Regions from separate parts of the Bradyrhizobium sp. USDA 4354 genome, predicted to be linked through region 1. Evidence: predicted binding sites of a transcription regulator. Region 1 holds the regulator's gene; the other holds the start of a gene.
What was found. Region 1 encodes LexA, which represses DNA repair genes until DNA is damaged. Its sites were predicted from a motif close to TGTTCNNNNTGTGTTCNG; they were not measured.
Positions count from the first base shown of each region.

Region 2: ACVIIV_RS34285 (DUF3072 domain-containing protein) is a predicted target of LexA. The motif match lies at 1,994-2,011, and genes of this name have one in related genera.

Region 1 covers NZ_JBSSDC010000001.1:5,190,875-5,195,081, forward strand. The annotation lists gene ACVIIV_RS24035 (ComEC/Rec2 family competence protein) at 1-1,130, shown strand, start outside; gene ACVIIV_RS24040 (hypothetical protein) at 1,256-1,690, opposite strand; gene ACVIIV_RS24045 (hypothetical protein) at 1,902-2,081, opposite strand; gene lexA (transcriptional repressor LexA) at 2,248-2,949, opposite strand; gene ACVIIV_RS24055 (molybdopterin molybdotransferase MoeA) at 3,126-4,207, opposite strand, start outside.
Region 2 covers NZ_JBSSDC010000001.1:7,368,803-7,373,009, forward strand. The annotation lists gene ACVIIV_RS34260 (HWE histidine kinase domain-containing protein) at 1-559, shown strand, start outside; gene ACVIIV_RS34265 (hypothetical protein) at 556-777, opposite strand; gene ACVIIV_RS34270 (hypothetical protein) at 919-1,176, shown strand; gene ACVIIV_RS34275 (hypothetical protein) at 1,271-1,513, shown strand; gene ACVIIV_RS34280 (hypothetical protein) at 1,711-1,932, opposite strand; gene ACVIIV_RS34285 (DUF3072 domain-containing protein) at 2,048-2,242, shown strand; gene ACVIIV_RS34290 (DUF6496 domain-containing protein) at 2,331-2,627, shown strand; gene ACVIIV_RS34295 (hypothetical protein) at 2,634-2,996, opposite strand; gene ACVIIV_RS34300 (Do family serine endopeptidase) at 3,266-4,207, opposite strand, start outside.

The DNA of each region.
Region 1 (4,207 bases):
CGCTGGCGGTGGCCGCGCTGATCGTGCTTGCGGTCGCGCCCGAAGCGCTGGTGCATCCCAGCTTCCAGATGTCGTTTGCGGCAACGCTCGGGCTGGTGGCGCTGGTGCAGATCGGCATGCCGAACCTGCTTGCATCGCCCGATCATTCCGCGACAGCGCGGATCGCGCTGTGGGGCGGCCGCGAGATCGCGATGCTGTTCCTGGCCTCGTTGATCGCGGGGCTCGCGACCACGCCTTACGCCGCCTTCCACTTCCATCGCGTCACGCCATACGGCGTGCTCGCCAATCTCGGCGCGATGCCGGTGGTCTCGGCGCTGGTGATGCCGGCCGGGTTGTTGGGGTTGCTCGCGGCTCCCTTCGGGCTCGATGGCGCGTTCTGGTGGCTGATGGGGATCGGCATTGACTGGATGGTCGCGGTCTCGCGCTGGGTGGCGGCTCTGCCTGGCGCGGTTGGTCGCATTCCGGCGTTCGGGATCGCGCCGCTGATCGCGGCCAGCCTCGGGATCATCGTGATGGGCCTGTTGCGCACGCCCCTGCGATGGTCCGGTGCCCTGGTGTTGCTGGCAGCGATCTTCTGGGGGCTGTCGGTGCGGCAGCCCGATATCCTGATTGCCGGGGATGGCGCGAGCGTCGCGGTCCGGGGCGGGGATGGGCGCCTGCGTGTGATCCGCGCAAGCAAGGATGGCTTTCTGCTGAAGGAGTGGTTAGCCGCCGATGCCGATCCGCGCGATGCCGCCGACGTCGCGTTGGCGAGCGGTGTGTCGTGTGACGAGGCCGGCTGCGTGACGCCGCTCGGGGACGGGCGGCTGGTCGCGCTGTCCTTGCGTATCGACGCGCTCACCGATGATTGCAGCCGCGCAGCGTTGGTGGTGACGGCGCGGCCCGCGCCGCCCGATTGCGCGGCGATGGTGGTCGATCGGCCGCGTCTCGCCAGTCAGGGCGCGCTGGCTCTGACGCGGAGCGGAGAGGGTTTCTCGGTGCAGGCGGTGAGGGCGAGGGGCGCAAGCCGCCCCTGGCTGCCGGCCGGCGCCGGCGAGGGGAATTTCGACGGCAGCCTTGCGCCGAAGACGGCCGTGCCCCGCAATCGGGACGCAACGCCATCGGAGGCCGACTTGCAGGCTGACGATTGAGGATAGATGCGGAGGGAGGCCGGTCCGACGGGATTCCGTAGGACACAACCCAAACCATCTCGCCGGCCGCGGCCGGCGATGGCATTTCAATCCTGGCGCTCGACCCATCGGCCGGGGCGACGACGTCAGCCGATCGGCAGGCGCGTGATTGTGGACCGCGTGTCGGCGACGATCTGCGGCTTGTGCTCGCGCTCGCCAAGGGGCTGGGTCACCGGCAACTGCAACACGGTCGCGCGCTGGCCTTCGACGAGCTGTGTCACCAGCACGTATTTGCCGTCGGGAAATTCGATCGCATCATGATGGCGATCGGGAATGTGCGGGTCGATCTTGCCGAACTTGCCGACGCGGGAGTTGACGGTGCGCGTCCAGATCCAGCGGTTGTCGTAACGAACGTTGTCGGCGAAAGCGAGCTCCGTTCCCGGCAGCAGGCAGACCGCGACGGAGAGGTCGGCTTCGGAGGCGAAGCCGCGTGTCGAGGTGCCACGGAAGGTTGTCGTGACAATCGTCTCGCCGACTTCGGCGGGGCGTGTCGCGACGGCATGCAGGCTATAGTCACACATCGGATGCTCCTCATGCGAAGATAGCGACCCGCACTCCTTTGGAGGCGCAGGCCTCTATCAGGATGGAAGTATGCAACGCTCTGCTTTGTTGTAGGCAAATCTGCGGCTGGGCTCCGCAAGCCACGATCACATTATCTTTCCCGGATTCAATAGGAACAAAGCCGACATCTGTGCATTCCGAAGGCGCAAGTCAGCGCCCCGCGGGCGCCGATCAGCTCGAATATTGCCAGCTCGATTGCGGAGGCTGCGCGATTGCATTCCGCGCGTTGCGGATATGCTCGTTGGTCGCCGATTGCTCGCGCACATGGCGGTGCGATTGTGTGGCGCCGACTTGCGACGCTGATGCTGCGATCAGCGCCGCAATGATTGTCCATGAAACGATCTGGCGCATGGCCTCTCCTCGAACTCTCATGCTGCGAAGCAATGTCGCTTCGCGCGGCATACCGAGGATGTAGCGCCGGAGGAGGGGCCGGATAATCTGAGCAGAACCGGAAAGACCATCCAGCCGGAGCGGATACTGATCCGCTCCAATAGGTGTCGAACGACCGCAGGACCGCTCAGTACTTCCGGTAAAGCCCGATCAGCTTGCCCTGAATCTTCACGCGGTTCGGCGGAAGAATGCGGACCTCATAGGCGGCATTGGCGGGCTCGAGCGCGATAGAGGCGCCGCGGCGGCGGAAGCGCTTGAGCGTGGCCTCCTCGTCGTCGATCAGCGCCACCACGATGTCGCCGGTGTCGGCGCTCTCGTTGCGCTGGATCAGCGCCATGTCGCCGTCGAGGATGCCGGCCTCGACCATCGAATCACCGCGCACTTCGAGTGCGTAGTGCTCGCCCGAGCCGAGCATGTCGGGCGGCACGCTGATGGTGTGGCTGCGGGTCTGCAACGCCTCGATCGGCGTGCCGGCCGCGATGCGGCCCATCACGGGCACCGCGACGGGACGCTCACCCTCGTCCACAGGCGGGCTGGAGCTCGCGCGCACCTTGCCGAGATTGCCCTCGATAACGCTCGGCGTGAAGCCGCGGCGATTGCCGGCGGCGGCCTGGAGCTCGGGCAGCTTGATCACCTCGATGGCACGGGCGCGGTTGGGCAGGCGGCGGATGAAGCCGCGCTCCTCGAGCGCAGTGATCAGGCGGTGAATGCCTGACTTCGAGCGCAGGTCGAGCGCATCCTTCATCTCGTCGAAGGACGGCGGCACGCCGCTTTCCTTCAGACGTTCGCTGATGAACCGCAGAAGCTCGTATTGTTTGCGCGTCAACATCTCGACCAAAGTCCCCCGGTTGATGTCGTTCGATTCCGAGACGATGAATTCAGCGATAAGCCGCTACATCCTCGAAACAAATCATGAACGGACACTATATGTTCGATATGTGTTCCGCAACTGCTTAATTTATGGTGAACAGCGCAAAACTCTCGGAATGCGTGTGGCCGCGCTGCTCAGACGGGGAGCCGCAGCACCTCGCAAGGCGTGCCGGCCTCGGCCTTCGGCGCGAACGGTGCGCGCACGAGAAGTACCTGTGCCGCAGCGAGATTCGCAAGCAGAGAGGAGTCCTGATGGTTGACGGGAACGGCGACGAGCGTGCCGTCGCCGCGCAGCTCCAGGCGCGCGCGCAGATAATCCTCGCGCTGGTCGTTGGCACCGAGATCGCGGCCCAGCACGGCGCGCTCGCGGTGATGATGAATCGCTGAACGGCCCGACAGGGCGCGAATCAGCGGCACCATGAACAGGAAGGCGCATACGTATGATGACACGGGGTTGCCGGGCAGGCCGATCACGCGCATTGCGCCGAGCCGCCCGTGCATCATCGGCTTGCCGGGCCGAATCGCGATCTTCCAGAACGCCATCGAGATGCCTTCGCCCTTGAGCGCCTGCTGGACCAGATCGTGGTCGCCGACCGACGCACCGCCGGTCGTGACCAGGATGTCGGCGCCACTCTCGCGGGCACGGCGAATGCCGGCGGAAGTGGCCTCCAGCGTATCGGCGGCAACGCCGAGATCGATGGTGTCGGCGCCCTCGCTGCGGGCGAGCGCGTGCAGGGCATAGCCATCGGAATAGACGATCTGGCCGCGACCGGGCGTGGCGCCCGGCATCACCAGTTCGTCGCCGGTGGCGAGGATCGCGACCTTCGGACGGCGGCAGACGGCGAGATGCGGGTGATTCATTGCGGCGGCCAGCGCGAGATCGCGCTCGGTGAGACGGGTTCCTTTGCGCAGCAGCACGTCGCCCTTAGAGAAATCGACGCCGGCGGGGCGGATGTGCCGACCGGGAATCGCGGCTTCCTTGATCGTGATGTGCTTGCCGTCGGCAACCGTGTCCTCCTGGATCACGACCGCGTCGGCGCCATCGGGAATGAGGCCTCCGGTGAAGATCCGAACGGCCTCGCCGGCGCCGACCGTTCCCGCGAACGGACGGCCCGCCGCGACCTCTCCTGTGACCGTCAGCCTGGAATCGATCGTGGCCGCATCGGTCGCGCGCACGGCATAGCCGTCCATCGCCGACATGGCTTCCGGCGGCTGAG
Region 2 (4,207 bases), 2.2 Mb from region 1:
CACGCGGGCCGACGAGGTCAAGGCCTATGTCAACGCCGTCGAGGGGCGCATCAATGCGCTGGCGCGCGTGCACACCATCCTGTCGCTGTCGAGCTGGCAGGGCGCCGAGCTCTCCAGGCTGATCGACGAGGAGCTTGCGCCCTATTCGCTCGGCGACCAGATCAGATTGGCAGGTCCCGAAGTTCAGTTGCTGCCGGCAACGGCCCAGACGCTGGCGCTCGCACTGCACGAGCTCTTCACCAACTCGGCAAAGTATGGCGCGCTCTCGACTCGATCGGGGCGGCTCGCGATCGGTTGGCAGGTCGAGAACGAGCTGCTCACGCTGAGCTGGGAGGAATCCGGCGGTCCGCTGGTCATGACACCGAAGTCGCGCGGCTTCGGCACGCGGAGTTTGCTTGCGAGCATTGAGTCCCAGCTTGGCGGACAGGCGCAGTTCGATTGGCGCGCCGAGGGCCTGTTGTGCCGTCTGGAGGTGCCGTTGATACGCAAAACGGCGATCTCCGCTCTCGGCAAGTTCGACACTGCCGGCTCCGCCGAATTGCAGCGCGCGTCCGGTTAACCGGACGCCGCGCTCGTCATGCGCTGAGCGATCCGCGGTTCGCGCGCGACGCGTCCTTCGAGCCAAGCTTCCGTTCGGGCGAGATCGCGCAGCGCCCTGGCATAGCGGCGAGCCGCGCTCCGCTCCGCGCCACGCGGGAGCTTGCGCGCCTTGCGCAAGATGTCCGCGGCCGCGTTGCGATAGGCCAGCGAGCGGTAAAGAAAGACTACCTTACCCATATCGATATTCCCGTTTTGATGGCACCCATCCTCGCAAGCCCGGCATGAACGTCGGATGAAGCCAGCGATGACAAATTCTTTCAATCGAACGGAACCAGCGAATCGCGCGCGCGTTGGCATGCCAGTTCGGGATGCAGTCCCATGCGCACCAAGAAGTCGTCCGAGCTGATCTCTGCCAGCGGCCTTATCAAGCTGATGACGCACGCAATGATGGGCGCAGCCCTCGGCCTCGCCTTCAGCCTCACGCTCGTCCTGTCCAATCCAGCCGTGGCCAACCTACTGAATAACGGCGGAAGCCAGGCCGCTATGGTCTTCGCCCTCACCTTGGTGACGACGTTCGCGATCGGCGCGACGCTGACCGGCGCCGTGTTCATCCTCGTAGAGGACAAGCAATCTTGAAGCATGCGTGACGCGTGGGAGATGCTTTGTTCGGAACTCCTGCGGCGAATAGCGGTTGGCTGCCTGCGTCAATTTAACTCAGGGAGTTTCCCGCATGAAGACGACCAAGCTCGCTCTCGCCGTGATGTTGGCAACCGGCCTAGCCGCCGCGCCGTTCGCCGCCCAGGCCAAGTCGCAGAAGGCCAAGCACGGATCCTCGATGTCATCGTCGCAGACCACCGGCGCCAATACCAAATCTTCCAAGGGCGCAGATCCTTCCGGCCAAGGCGGCTCTGGTCCCGGCTCCGATCAGGGCGGCACAATGACGAACAAAGGCGGCATGACCAAAACCAAATAGGCGCTCCCTGGTATTCGTGAGGGCTCCGCCATTGCGCGGGGCCCTTGCCGCCTGATGCTCGACGCTGGGGGCTGTCAGCATCCAGCATCCACAAGCTCCGGCACTCGCGTTGCGCGCACGTTCAACCGCGATCGCGGTTCGGCGCGCCGTTGCAATATCCGGTCCGGCTCTTCCTCCGCCGCGCGCTTCCAAATATCTCAGCGGCGCCCGATCGCCCGTACGGGGTTGCCGACTGTCTTCACGGGACGAACGCGCACCCGGTCACGGACGTCAGGCAGAACATCGCTGCCACCAGCCGCCTTCCATTCGCTGATCAGGAGGTTGATTTTCCGGCGCAGATCCATCTGCGCCAGGGCCCTTTCTGTGCAGTCGCAGTCGCGCTCGACGAGGTCGCGCACCGACGCCTCGACGTCGGCCATCTCAAGCCTCAAGGCCCTGATTTTACGTCGAATTTCATTAATTCTGTTGTCCATGGCTTGTTAGAACAAAATAAGAACATATAGTCAAGTCACGATTTCAAGACGGAGGAGCGACATGCAGGTTCAAGGTAAATACGACGCCAGGGTTTTTCTGAGCGAGCAGATGACGCGAGCGCAGGGGCTGAGGCTGAAACGGCTCAGCGAAGAGGCCTATCAACCCACCCAATATGCGCGGGATCTGTCTTTCAGCGAGGCCGCACGGCGCATCCAGGCTCTGGAAGCGGAGATCGAGCTGGCGAACTCCTTCTAGGCTGCGGCGCCCGCCTGGAACGTTGCATCCGCGCTCCCCGGAACCATGGCTGTGCCGAATGGTTTTCTTCGGCCAAGGGAGAACATGCATGGCACGCAAGGCAAAGAAACGCCGCTACTCACGCAGCTCCGGCAGCGATGTCGAAAGCGAGATGCGGCGCTACAAGAAGGGGACCGCGAAGAGCGGCCGTGGCGGACGCGGCGGCCGCGTGAAGAGCCGCAAGCAGGCGATCGCGATCGGACTGTCGAAGGCGCGCAAGAAGGGCAAGAAGGTCCCGAAGAAAGCTTCGAAGCGAAAGAGCGCCAAGAGGACGTCCCGGACGTCGTCGAAGAAGTCGTCGTCGAAGAAGTCGTCGAAGCGCAAATCCAGCAAGCGCTCACGCTGACCAGTGTCAGATCATGCTCCCCGGCATGAAGCAGCGGATCGAAATCCCGAACGCAGTCTTCACCGGCCACACCATGGTGCGGCCGGCCCGGTTCGGCTCGGTGATGACGGCTTCGTCCGGCACCTCGATCCACTGCCCGTCGAGACGCACGCGGTAACGCCCGTTGTGCGACTCCCAGTCGGGATCGGCAACGGCGAAACCATCCGCATCCGAGCAACACGGACCCAGATGGCTGCGCAGGCTGTCGAACCATGGCTTCAGGGGCGAGTCGGCGTAGCGGCCGTCGTCGCGCCCGAGCGCGCTTCCGCCCCAGAGCACCAATGGCGCCACGAGCAGCGCACTCCTCAGCGAGAGCTTCAATCGATCCATGTCGGCACCGATCAAATGTGAACCACCGGCCAGTTCCACAAAGCGCCGGGAAGGTTCGAAGTTCCACGCTTGCAACCCGAGTCCGCTGCTACGTTGCAGCAGAGCAGAGAGGCAGCCCGGAACTGTGACCAGCGAACACGGCTTTTTCGGACGCACCGGATCATCATTCCTGCTGCTAACGAGAATGTTATCGGGGTCTTTGCTTGATTGCGCATGCGAAAGGCGGCCCGAGGGCCGCCTTTTTGGATTCCTACCGGTCGAGCTTCGCCTTACGCGAGCGGCACCGCGACGAAGCGGGTGGCATCCGCGCTTTTGACCTGCAACAGAACGCTGCGCTTGCCCGACGATTTGGCCTGCGCCAGCTCCGAGCGCACCTCGCCGACATTGCTGACAGCCTTGCCACCGACGTTGAGGATGACGTCGCCGGTCTGGATACCGCGCTGCGCCGCCGGCCCTTCCGGATCAACCTCGGTGACGACGACACCCTTCTGACCGGCGCCCTGCACCTCGCCGGCCGGAGCCAGACCGAGCCCGAGGCGCGGCGTGCCGGCACCCGGCTGCCCCCTGCCCTCGTCGGCATTGCCCTTGGCCTGACGCTCGTTCGGCAGCTCACCGAGCGCCAGGGTCAACGTTTTGCTGTCGCCCCTGCGGAAGACATCGAGCTTCACGGACGTGCCCGGCGCCAGGGTGGCGATGGTGCGGGCGAGATCGCGGGGGTCCTTGATGGTGGTGCCGTTCACGGCGGTGATGACGTCACCCGCCTCGATGCCGGCCTTCGCCGCCGGGCTGCCGGCTTGCGGGTTGTCGACGATCGCGCCGCGCGCCTCCTTGAGCCCGAGGCTGTCGGCAATGTCCGACATCACGGGCTGCACCTGCACGCCGAGCCAGCCCCGGGTGACCGCGCCCTTGTCCTTCAATTGCGCGATGACGAGCTTGGCGGTCGAGGCCGGAATATCGAAGCCGATGCCGACCGAGCCGCCCGACGGGGAGAAGATCGCAGTGTTCACACCGATGACGTTGCCGTTCATGTCGAAAGCCGGGCCGCCGGAATTGCCCTTGTTGATGGGCGCATCGATCTGGATGAAGTCGTCATAGGGACCATTGCCGATATCCCGGCCGCTGGCCGAGACGATGCCGGCGGTCACAGTGCCACCAAGACCGAAGGGATTGCCGACCGCGACCACCCAGTCGCCGATGCGCGGCTTCTGGTC